2 regions of the Methylobacterium sp. BE186 genome follow, and region 2 is predicted to be linked to the other one. Evidence: predicted binding sites of a transcription regulator. Region 2 holds the regulator's gene; the other holds the start of a gene.

Evidence for each region. Region 2 encodes LexA, which represses DNA repair genes until DNA is damaged. Its sites were predicted from a motif close to TGTTCNNNNTGTGTTCNG; they were not measured.
Region 1: ssb (single-stranded DNA-binding protein) is a predicted target of LexA. The motif match lies at 1,403-1,420, and genes of this name have one in related genera.

The regions. Positions count from the first base shown of each region.
Region 1 covers NZ_JAVDVV010000006.1:87,920-92,126, forward strand. Annotated here, with positions in the region: gene J2X36_RS08830 (DUF4174 domain-containing protein) at 1-130, opposite strand, end outside; gene J2X36_RS08835 (NADP-dependent oxidoreductase) at 332-1,348, shown strand; gene ssb (single-stranded DNA-binding protein) at 1,573-2,136, shown strand; gene J2X36_RS08845 (trna delta -isopentenylpyrophosphate transferase) at 2,363-3,040, shown strand; gene J2X36_RS08850 (ATP-dependent RecD-like DNA helicase) at 3,075-4,207, shown strand, end outside.
Region 2 covers NZ_JAVDVV010000011.1:76,538-80,744, reverse strand. Annotated here, with positions in the region: partial or broken gene J2X36_RS13545 (ComEC/Rec2 family competence protein) at 1-1,968, shown strand, start outside; gene lexA (transcriptional repressor LexA) at 1,962-2,684, opposite strand; gene glp (gephyrin-like molybdotransferase Glp) at 2,798-4,027, opposite strand; gene moaC (cyclic pyranopterin monophosphate synthase MoaC) at 4,024-4,207, opposite strand, start outside.

The DNA.
Region 1 (4,207 bases), on a different contig from region 2:
CCGGCCCCGAGACGACGAGGACGCGCCGCGTCCAGAGATGGGCCGCCAGCGGATCCTCGCCGGCCCTCGCGCCGCCGGCGCCGCCGGCCATCGCGAGGGCGGCCATCGCCATCCGGAGGGGGTGTCGCATCGTCGGTCTCCCACAAGTCTCCCGCTCAACGCGCCAGACCCTCGCTCCGACCGCACCGGGACGATCAACAGGCGATGATCATACGGGCGGTGATCATGCGGGCGATTGCGGGGTCGGCGCCTCCGCCCCATCTCGCCGGAGGAGGAACCGCGAAACACCCGCAGAACCCATCTTCGAGCGCCCGCAGAACCGGAGCCCGCCATGGCCGCCGTGAACCGCCGCATCGTCCTCGCCTCCCGTCCCCACGGGGAGCCGACGCCAGCGCATTTCCGGTTGGAGGAGGGGCGCGTGCCGACCCCGCGCGAGGGCGAGATCCTGCTGCGCACCCGCTGGCTCTCCCTCGATCCCTACATGCGCGGGCGGATGAGCGCCGCGAAATCCTACGCGGAGCCCGTCGCGATCGGAGCCGTGATGGTGGGGGAGGTGGTGGCCGAGGTCGTTGCCTCGAACAACCCGGACTTCGCCGTCGGCGAGCTCGTCGCCGCCTTCTCGGGCTGGCAGGATTACGCCGTCGCCTCGGGCCGGGGCCTGCGCCGGGTCGACCCGAACCTCGCCCCCGCGACGACGGCGCTCGGCATCCTCGGCATGCCGGGGATGACCGCCTATACCGGCCTCCTCACCATCGGCGACCCGAAGCCCGGCGAGACCGTCGTCGTCGCCGCGGCCTCAGGCCCGGTCGGCTCCCTCGTGGGACAGATCGCCCGGCTCAAGGGAGCCCGCGCGGTCGGCATCGCCGGCGGGCCGGAGAAATGCGCGTATCTGCGTCAGGACCTCGGCTTCGACGCCGCGATCGACCATCGCGGCGAGGACCTGCCCGGCCAACTCGCCGCGGCCTGCCCGGACGGCATCGACGTCTATTTCGAGAATGTCGGGGGCGCCGTGTTCGACGCCGTCCTGCCGCTCCTCAACGGCTTCGCCCGGGTGCCCGTCTGCGGCCTCGTCTCCGGCTACAACGCCACGGAGCTTCCGCCCGGGCCCGATCGCTCCCCCGCCCTGATGCGGGCGATCCTGACGAAGCGGCTGCGGCTGCAGGGCTTCATCGTCTCGGATTTCGCCGATCAGGCGAGGACCTTCGCCCGCGACGTCGGCGGCTGGCTGAGGGAGGGACGCGTGCGCTACCGCGAGGACATCGTCGAAGGCCTGGAACAGGCGCCGGACGCCTTGATCGGCCTGCTCAAGGGGCACAATTTCGGGAAGCTGATCGTCCATGTCGCGTGAGCGCGGGGATGGCGTGTCGCGCGCACGGACGTGGGTCGGCCCTTGCGCCGGGCATGGAACAAAGGTAGAACGAACGGCGGATCGCGGCGCGCGTTCCCCAGGTGTGTTTTTCGTGGACCGGCAGCGCACCCGCATTGCGGGCGGCGGCTCACGGCCCCAGAACCTGAGGATGGGCATGCGCCGGTCCGCGACGGCCCAGTGAGATCGACAGCAAGGAGAGAGCGATGGCGGGCAGCGTGAACAAGGTCATTCTGGTCGGCAATCTCGGGCGCGACCCCGAGACGAGGCGCCTCGCCTCCGGCGACCCGGTGGTGAACCTGCGCTTGGCGACGTCCGAATCCTGGAAGGACAAGGCGTCGGGCGAGCGCAAGGAGAAGACCGAGTGGCACTCGGTCGTGATCTACAACGAGAACCTCGCTCGCGTCGCCGAGCAGTACCTGCGCAAGGGCTCAAAGGTCTACGTCGAGGGCCAGCTCCAGACGCGCAAGTGGACCGACAATTCCGGCGTCGAGAAGTACACGACCGAGGTGGTGCTGCAGCGCTTCCGCGGCGAGCTGACGATCCTCGACGGGCGCGGCGGCGGGGCCGAGATGGGCTCCGACGAGGAGGGCGGCGGCCAGATCAGCCGCGGCGGCGATTTCGGCGGCGGCTCGCGGGGCGGCGATTACGGCGGCGGCCGCTCGTCCAGCTCCGAGCGGCGCCCGGCCTCGACCGGCGGCAACGGGAACGGCGGCAGCGGTGGCGGCGGCCGGGGCAATTACGACCTCGACGACGACATCCCGTTCTAGGATCGGATCGTTCCGCATCGCCCGGCGCGCCGCGCCCCCTCTCCCGTTCGGGAGAGGGCCGGGGTGAGGGGTGCGATCGCTCCGGACGAGGCGCATCCCTCACCTGATCCGCGTTCCGACAAACCGACCTCTCCCGGATGGGAGAGGGGATCAGGGCTCCATCCCTTGCGCGGCCCCGCCCCCGCGCCCCATATCGCAAAAAGAACATATCACGAACGGAGCCGCCATGCGGACCGCCGACAAGCAGATCGCCGACATCCTCGTGCGCTACGGCGAGCCCTTCGGGGGCAATGTCTGGCGCGTGCAGGGCACGGCCGTCATCTACCACAAGACGCTGGAGCGCATCGCCGCGCAGGCCGGGATCGTCTTCGATCCGCCCACCCTCATCCGGGCCGAGCGGGACGAGGCCGTGATTCTCGTCACCGGCCGGCTGCCGGGCACCAAGCCCGGGACGGAGCGGGTCGAGTGGTCGCTCGGCGAGGCGCTCGTCAACGTGAACTACCGGGTCTCCGGCAAGCAGGCGGCCTACGTCTACGCGATGGCCGAGAAGCGGGGGAAGGACCGGGTCATCCTCAAGCTGATCGAGCTGCACGGCCTCGTCTACAGCGAGGAGGAGGCGGACGAGTTCCGCCAGTCCCAGGGCGTGCCGATCCGCGCGGTCGACGAGGATTTCGAGGCGGCCGACCCGTTCGACGAGGTCACGGAGGCCGAGGGCGACCTGAAGCGGCGGATCGACGAGGCGGACAGCGTCAATGCGGTGACCGACCTGATGCTCGATGCCGAGACGCAGCGGATCCTGAACGGCTTCCCCGCGGGCACCCGCGACGAGGTTCGCGACTACGCCAAGGCCCGTCTCGTGGCCCTCGGCTGGCCGGGCAGGAAGGGTCGCGGCCGCGCCGCGTGAGGCGGATGCCGCCCGAGGTGGTATCGTGAACCGCATGGTGCGGCCTCAGGACCTGAACAGCGACCGCGGCACGGGCGCGCCCGCCGAGATCCTGGCCGGCACGGTCGAGCGGGTGACGTTCCACAACGCCGAGACGGGGTTCTGCGTCCTCAAGGTCGGGGTGCGGGGCAAGCGCGACCTCGTCCCCCTCGTCGGGCACGCGCCCGCGATCGGCGCGGGCGAGTGGATCACCGCGACCGGGCACTGGGTCTCGGACCGGGCGCATGGCCTCCAGTTCAAGGCGACCTCGTTGACCGCGACGCCGCCGACCGGCGTCGAGGGCATTGAGCGCTACCTCGCCAGCGGCCAGATGCGCGGCATCGGCCCTGCGATGGCCAAGCGCATCGTCGCGCTCTTCGGCGCAGACACGTTCGAGATCATCGAGGCCGAGCCGGGGCGCCTCACGGAGGTGCCCGGTATCGGACGGAAGCGCGCCGAGCGGATCGTCGCCGGCTGGGCCGAGCAGAAGGCCGTGCGCGAGATCATGATCTTCCTGCACGCGCACGGGGTCGGCACGGCGCGCGCCGTGCGCATCTTCCGCACCTACGGGCATGATTCGATCGCCGTGATGACGGAGGACCCGTACCGGCTCGCCCGCGACATCCGCGGCATCGGCTTCCGCACGGCGGACGCGATCGCGATGCGGCTGGGGATGGAGAAGCACGCGCCCCAGCGCCTCGCGGCCGGGATCAGCTTCGCCCTGCAGACGGCGATGGACGAGGGCCATTGCGGCCTGCCCGCCGAGCAGCTCACCGCGCTCGCCGTCAAGCTCCTGGAGGTCGAGGCGGAGGCGGTGCGCCTCGCGGTGGCGGGCGCGGTCCGGGCGGCCGAGGAGGTGATCGCCGACGACCTCGACGGGCAGCCCTGCCTGTTCCTGAAGGGTCTGCACGGAGCCGAGCGGGTCATCGCCGAGCGCCTGCTCGTGCGCGCCGCCGGCACGCCGCCCTGGGGCGGGATCGACCTCGAGAAGGCGCTGCCCTGGGTCGAGGGTCGCACCGGCAAGACCCTCTCGCCCTCCCAGCGGGAGGCGGTGCGGCTGGTGCTCGCCTCGAAGCTCGCGATCGTCACGGGCGGCCCCGGGGTCGGCAAGACATCGACCCTCGACTCGATCCTGCGCATCCTCACCGC
Region 2 (4,207 bases):
GACGCTCGCGCTCGCCGCCGCCTTCCTCGGCTTCGGGGCGGCGGCGTGGCGCGTCGCCCGCGTTTCCGGCCCGATCCTCGCGCGGACCACCATCGCGCCCCTCACGGGGCTGATCGAGGCCCTCGACGAGCGGGAGGAGGGCGCGCGCCTCGTGGTGCGCCTCACGAGCTTCGGAACCCTGGCACCCGAAGCGCGCCCCTTGCGGGTGCGCGTGACCTACCGGACCCGGCAGGCCCTGAAGCCCGGCGATTTCATCGCGGCCAAGGCGCGCCTCCTGCCGCCGCCCGAGCCGGCGCGTCCCGGCGGCTACGATTTCGGGCGCGACGCCTATTTCCGCGGCATCGGCGCCGTGGGCTCCCTCGTCGGGACGATCGAGGTGAGGTCACCGCCCGAGCCCCTGCCTCTCGCCCTTCGCCTCGCGGCCGGCATCGACGACGCGCGCAACGCGCTCACGCGGCGCATCACCGACGCGAACGGGGGCAGGCCGGCGCCGTGGCCGCCGCGCTGGTGACGGGCAAGCGCGGCCTCATCGCACCGGAGACCAACGACGTGCTGCGGGCGGCGGGCATCTACCACGTCGTCTCGATCTCCGGCCTGCACATGGTGCTCGCGGCCGGCGTCGTCTTCTGGCTGGTGCGCTCCGCGCTGGCGCTGGTGCCGCATTGCGCCCTGCTGTGGCCGATCAAGAAGATCGCGTCCGGCTTCGCGATGGTGGGCGTCACCGCCTATTGTGCGTTCTCCGGTTGGGACGTCGCCGCCGAGCGGGCTCTGATCATGACCCTGATCATGCTCGGCGCGATCCTCGTCGACCGCCCGGCCCTGAGCATGCGCAACCTCGCGCTCGCCGCCCTCGTGGCGCTCGCCCGCGAGCCCGAGGCGTTGCTCGGCCCGAGCTTCCAGATGTCGTTCGGGGCGGTGGCCGGCCTGATCGCCTGCGCCCGCTTCATCGACGGGCGCCTCTTCCGGCGCGAGGGCGCCGGGCCGGTCGGGCGGTCCGTCGCCCTGGCCGCGGGCGCCGTGATCGGCACCTTGCTGACGACGCTCGTGGCGCAGATCGCCACAGCCCCCTTCGCGACCTACCATTTCCAGACGATCCAGCCCTTCGGCCTCGTCGGCAACGCCCTCACGCTGCCGCTCGTCTCCCTCGTGGTGATGCCGGCCGCGGTGCTCGGGATCCTCGCCTACCCGTTCGCGCTCGATCAGCCGGTCTGGTGGCTGATGGGGCAGGCGGTGCGCGGCATGCTCGCGATCTCGGGCTGGATCGGCGGTCTCGGGCAGGCGAATGTCGGGGTGCCGGCCTTCGGCACGGGCGCTCTCGCGCTGCTGGCCGCCGGCCTCCTCGTCGCGGTCCTACCCGCCTCGCGCCTGCGATGCCTGTGCGTGGTGCCGCTCGGCCTCGGCCTCCTCCTGGCCGCATCGCCCGAGCGCCAGGACATCTTCATCGATCGCGAGGGGAGGGGCGCGGCGGTGCGGGGCGAGGAGGGCCGTCTCGTCGCTCTTGGCCGGCCCTCCTCCTTCGTCCTCGAGCAGTGGATGAAGGCGGACGGCGATGCGCGGAAGGCGTCGGAGGCCGGGGAAGGGGGACGCTGCGACCGGCTCGGCTGCACCCTGCGGGCCTTCGACGGGCGCCGGATCGCGCTGGCGCGTGACAAGCGCGCGCTCACCGAGGATTGCGCGCGCGCCGACATCGTCATCACGTCGCAAGTCGCCCCGCCGGGCTGCGCGGCGGGGCTCGTCATCGACCGCGCCTATCTTGCGCGGTCTGGCGCCGTCGCGATCCGCCTCACCGGTTCCGGCCCAATCGTCTCGACGGCCCGCGGTCTCGGTGGATCCTCGCCCTGGCGCCCGGCCGCGGCGCCGCGCGCCCAGCAGATTCCGGGCTCTCCGACCGCTCGGGCAAGCCCGGACGAGGCCGCTCCGGAGGAGGGTGCCGCGTCTGCGGAGACGGGCCCCGAATCGCTTCAGTAGCGGCGCACGAGGCTGACGAGGCGTCCCTGGATGCGGACCCGGTCGGGACCGAGCACGCGGGTCTCGTAGGACGGATTCGCGGCCTCGAGGGCGATCGAGGAGCCGCGGCGGCGCAGGCGCTTGAGCGTCGCCTCCTCGTCGTCGATGAGGGCCACGATGATGTCGCCCGTGTTGGCCGTGTCCTGCTTGCGGATCACCACGAGGTCGCCGTCGAGGATGCCGGCCTCGATCATCGAGTCGCCGCGCACCTCGAGCGCGTAATGCTCGCCGCCCGCCAGGAAATCCGGCGACAGGGTGATCGACGCGCTCTGGTTCTGGATCGCCGAGATCGGCGTGCCCGCCGCGATCCGCCCCATCACGGGGATCGTCATGGCGCGGCCGTTCTCGTCGGTCGCCTGCGTCGTCGGCAGCTTCGCGGCCGGCGCCCGCGTGCGGCCGCCCTCGACGACGCTCGGCGTGAAGCGGCGCACCTCGCTGCCCGACCCGGCCGGCTGGCCGAGGCTCTCGGGCATGCGGATCACCTCGATCGCCCGTGCCCGGTTCGGCAGGCGGCGCAGGAAGCCGCGCTCCTCAAGCGCCGTGATGAGGCGGTGGATGCCGGATTTCGACTTGAGATCGAGGGCATCCTTCATCTCATCGAAAGACGGCGGGACGCCGCTCTCGCGCATCCGCTGCTGGATGAAGCGGAGCAGATCCAGCTGTTTACGCGTCAGCATGGGGCAGTCTCATCTCTCGGGGCGACGCGGCGGGCGGTCGCGGAAACAAAGCGCGAACACGTTAAACGTTCCGCAAGTGTTCCGCAAGCGCAGCTTGGCGATACTGATCGAGATCAGAGGATCGAGCGGTCGAGACGCAGGATGCGGCAGGATTCGCCAGCCTTCGCGGCCGGCGCGTGCGGCGGGCGCACGAGAAGGGCCTCGGCTTGACCGAGCACCGAGAGCATCGAGGAATCCTGCCGCGCCTCGGGATGCGCGACCGGCAGACGATCGGGCGCCGTGTCGAGGCGGGCCCGCATGTAGTCGGCCCGGCCGTCATTCGCCGGCAGATCGCGGCCGAGCGTCGCCGGCTCGTCGCGGTCGGCACCCGCCCGCGGATCTCCGACGAGCGCGCGGATCGCCGGGACCACGAAGAGCATCCCGCAGACGATGGCCGAGACCGGGTTGCCCGGCAGGCCGATGACCAGCATCTCGCCGAGCCGGCCATGCATCAGCGGCTTGCCGGGTCGCAGCGCGACGCGCCAGAAGCCGAGTTCGAGCCCCTCGCGGGCGAGCGTCGATTGCACGAGGTCGTGGTCGCCGACCGACGCGCCGCCGAGGGTGACGAACAGGTCTGCGCGCACCTCGCGGGCCCGGCGGATCGCGTCCTCCAGCGCCGGCAGGCTGTCGCCCGCGATGCCGAGGTCGATCGGGTCCGCTCCGGCCGCGCGGGCGAGAGCGGCGAGCGCGAGCGCGTTCGAGGCGACGATCTGGTCCCAGGCGACCGGCGCCCCCGGCGCCACCAACTCGTCGCCGGTGGCGAGGATCGCGACCCGGGGACGGCGTCGCACGGCGACCTCCGCGTGGCCGGCCGCGGCGGCGAGCGCGAGCCGGCGCGCGTCGAGGCTCTCGCCCGCCTGCAGGAGCGCGTCGCCTTCCCGGAAATCGAGTCCGGCGGGCCGGACGAAGCGGCCCGCGGATACGCCTTCCCGCGCGGTCACCGTGTCGCCCTCGGCCTCCGCGTTCTCCTGGATCAGGATCACGTCGGCTCCCTCCGGCACGGGCGCGCCGGTGAAGATGCGCACGGCCTCGCCGGGGCCGACCCGGCCGGCATAGCCATGTCCGGCGGCGCTCGTGCCGACGAGCCGCAGCCGGGCGGGGATGCCGGCGAGGTCGGCGCCGCGCACGGCGTAGCCGTCCATCGCGGAGGCCGGGAAGGGCGGCTGCGTGCGCAGCGCGGCGACCGGTTCCGCGAGCGTCCGCCCGGCTGCGGCGGCGATCCCGAGGCGCTCCGCCTCGACGGGCCGGGACACGCTGGAGAGGATGCGCCCCAGCGCCTCCGCGACGGGCAGGAGGCCGCTCACGCGCCGGCTTTCGCGCGATAGCTGCCCGAGCGGCCGCCATCCTTGGCGAGCAGCCGGATGCCCTCGATGCGCATGCCGCGATCGACCGCCTTCACCATGTCGTAGACGGTGAGGCAGGCGATCGAGACCGCGGTCAGCGCTTCCATCTCGACGCCGGTCGGACCCTGCACGCGCACCTCC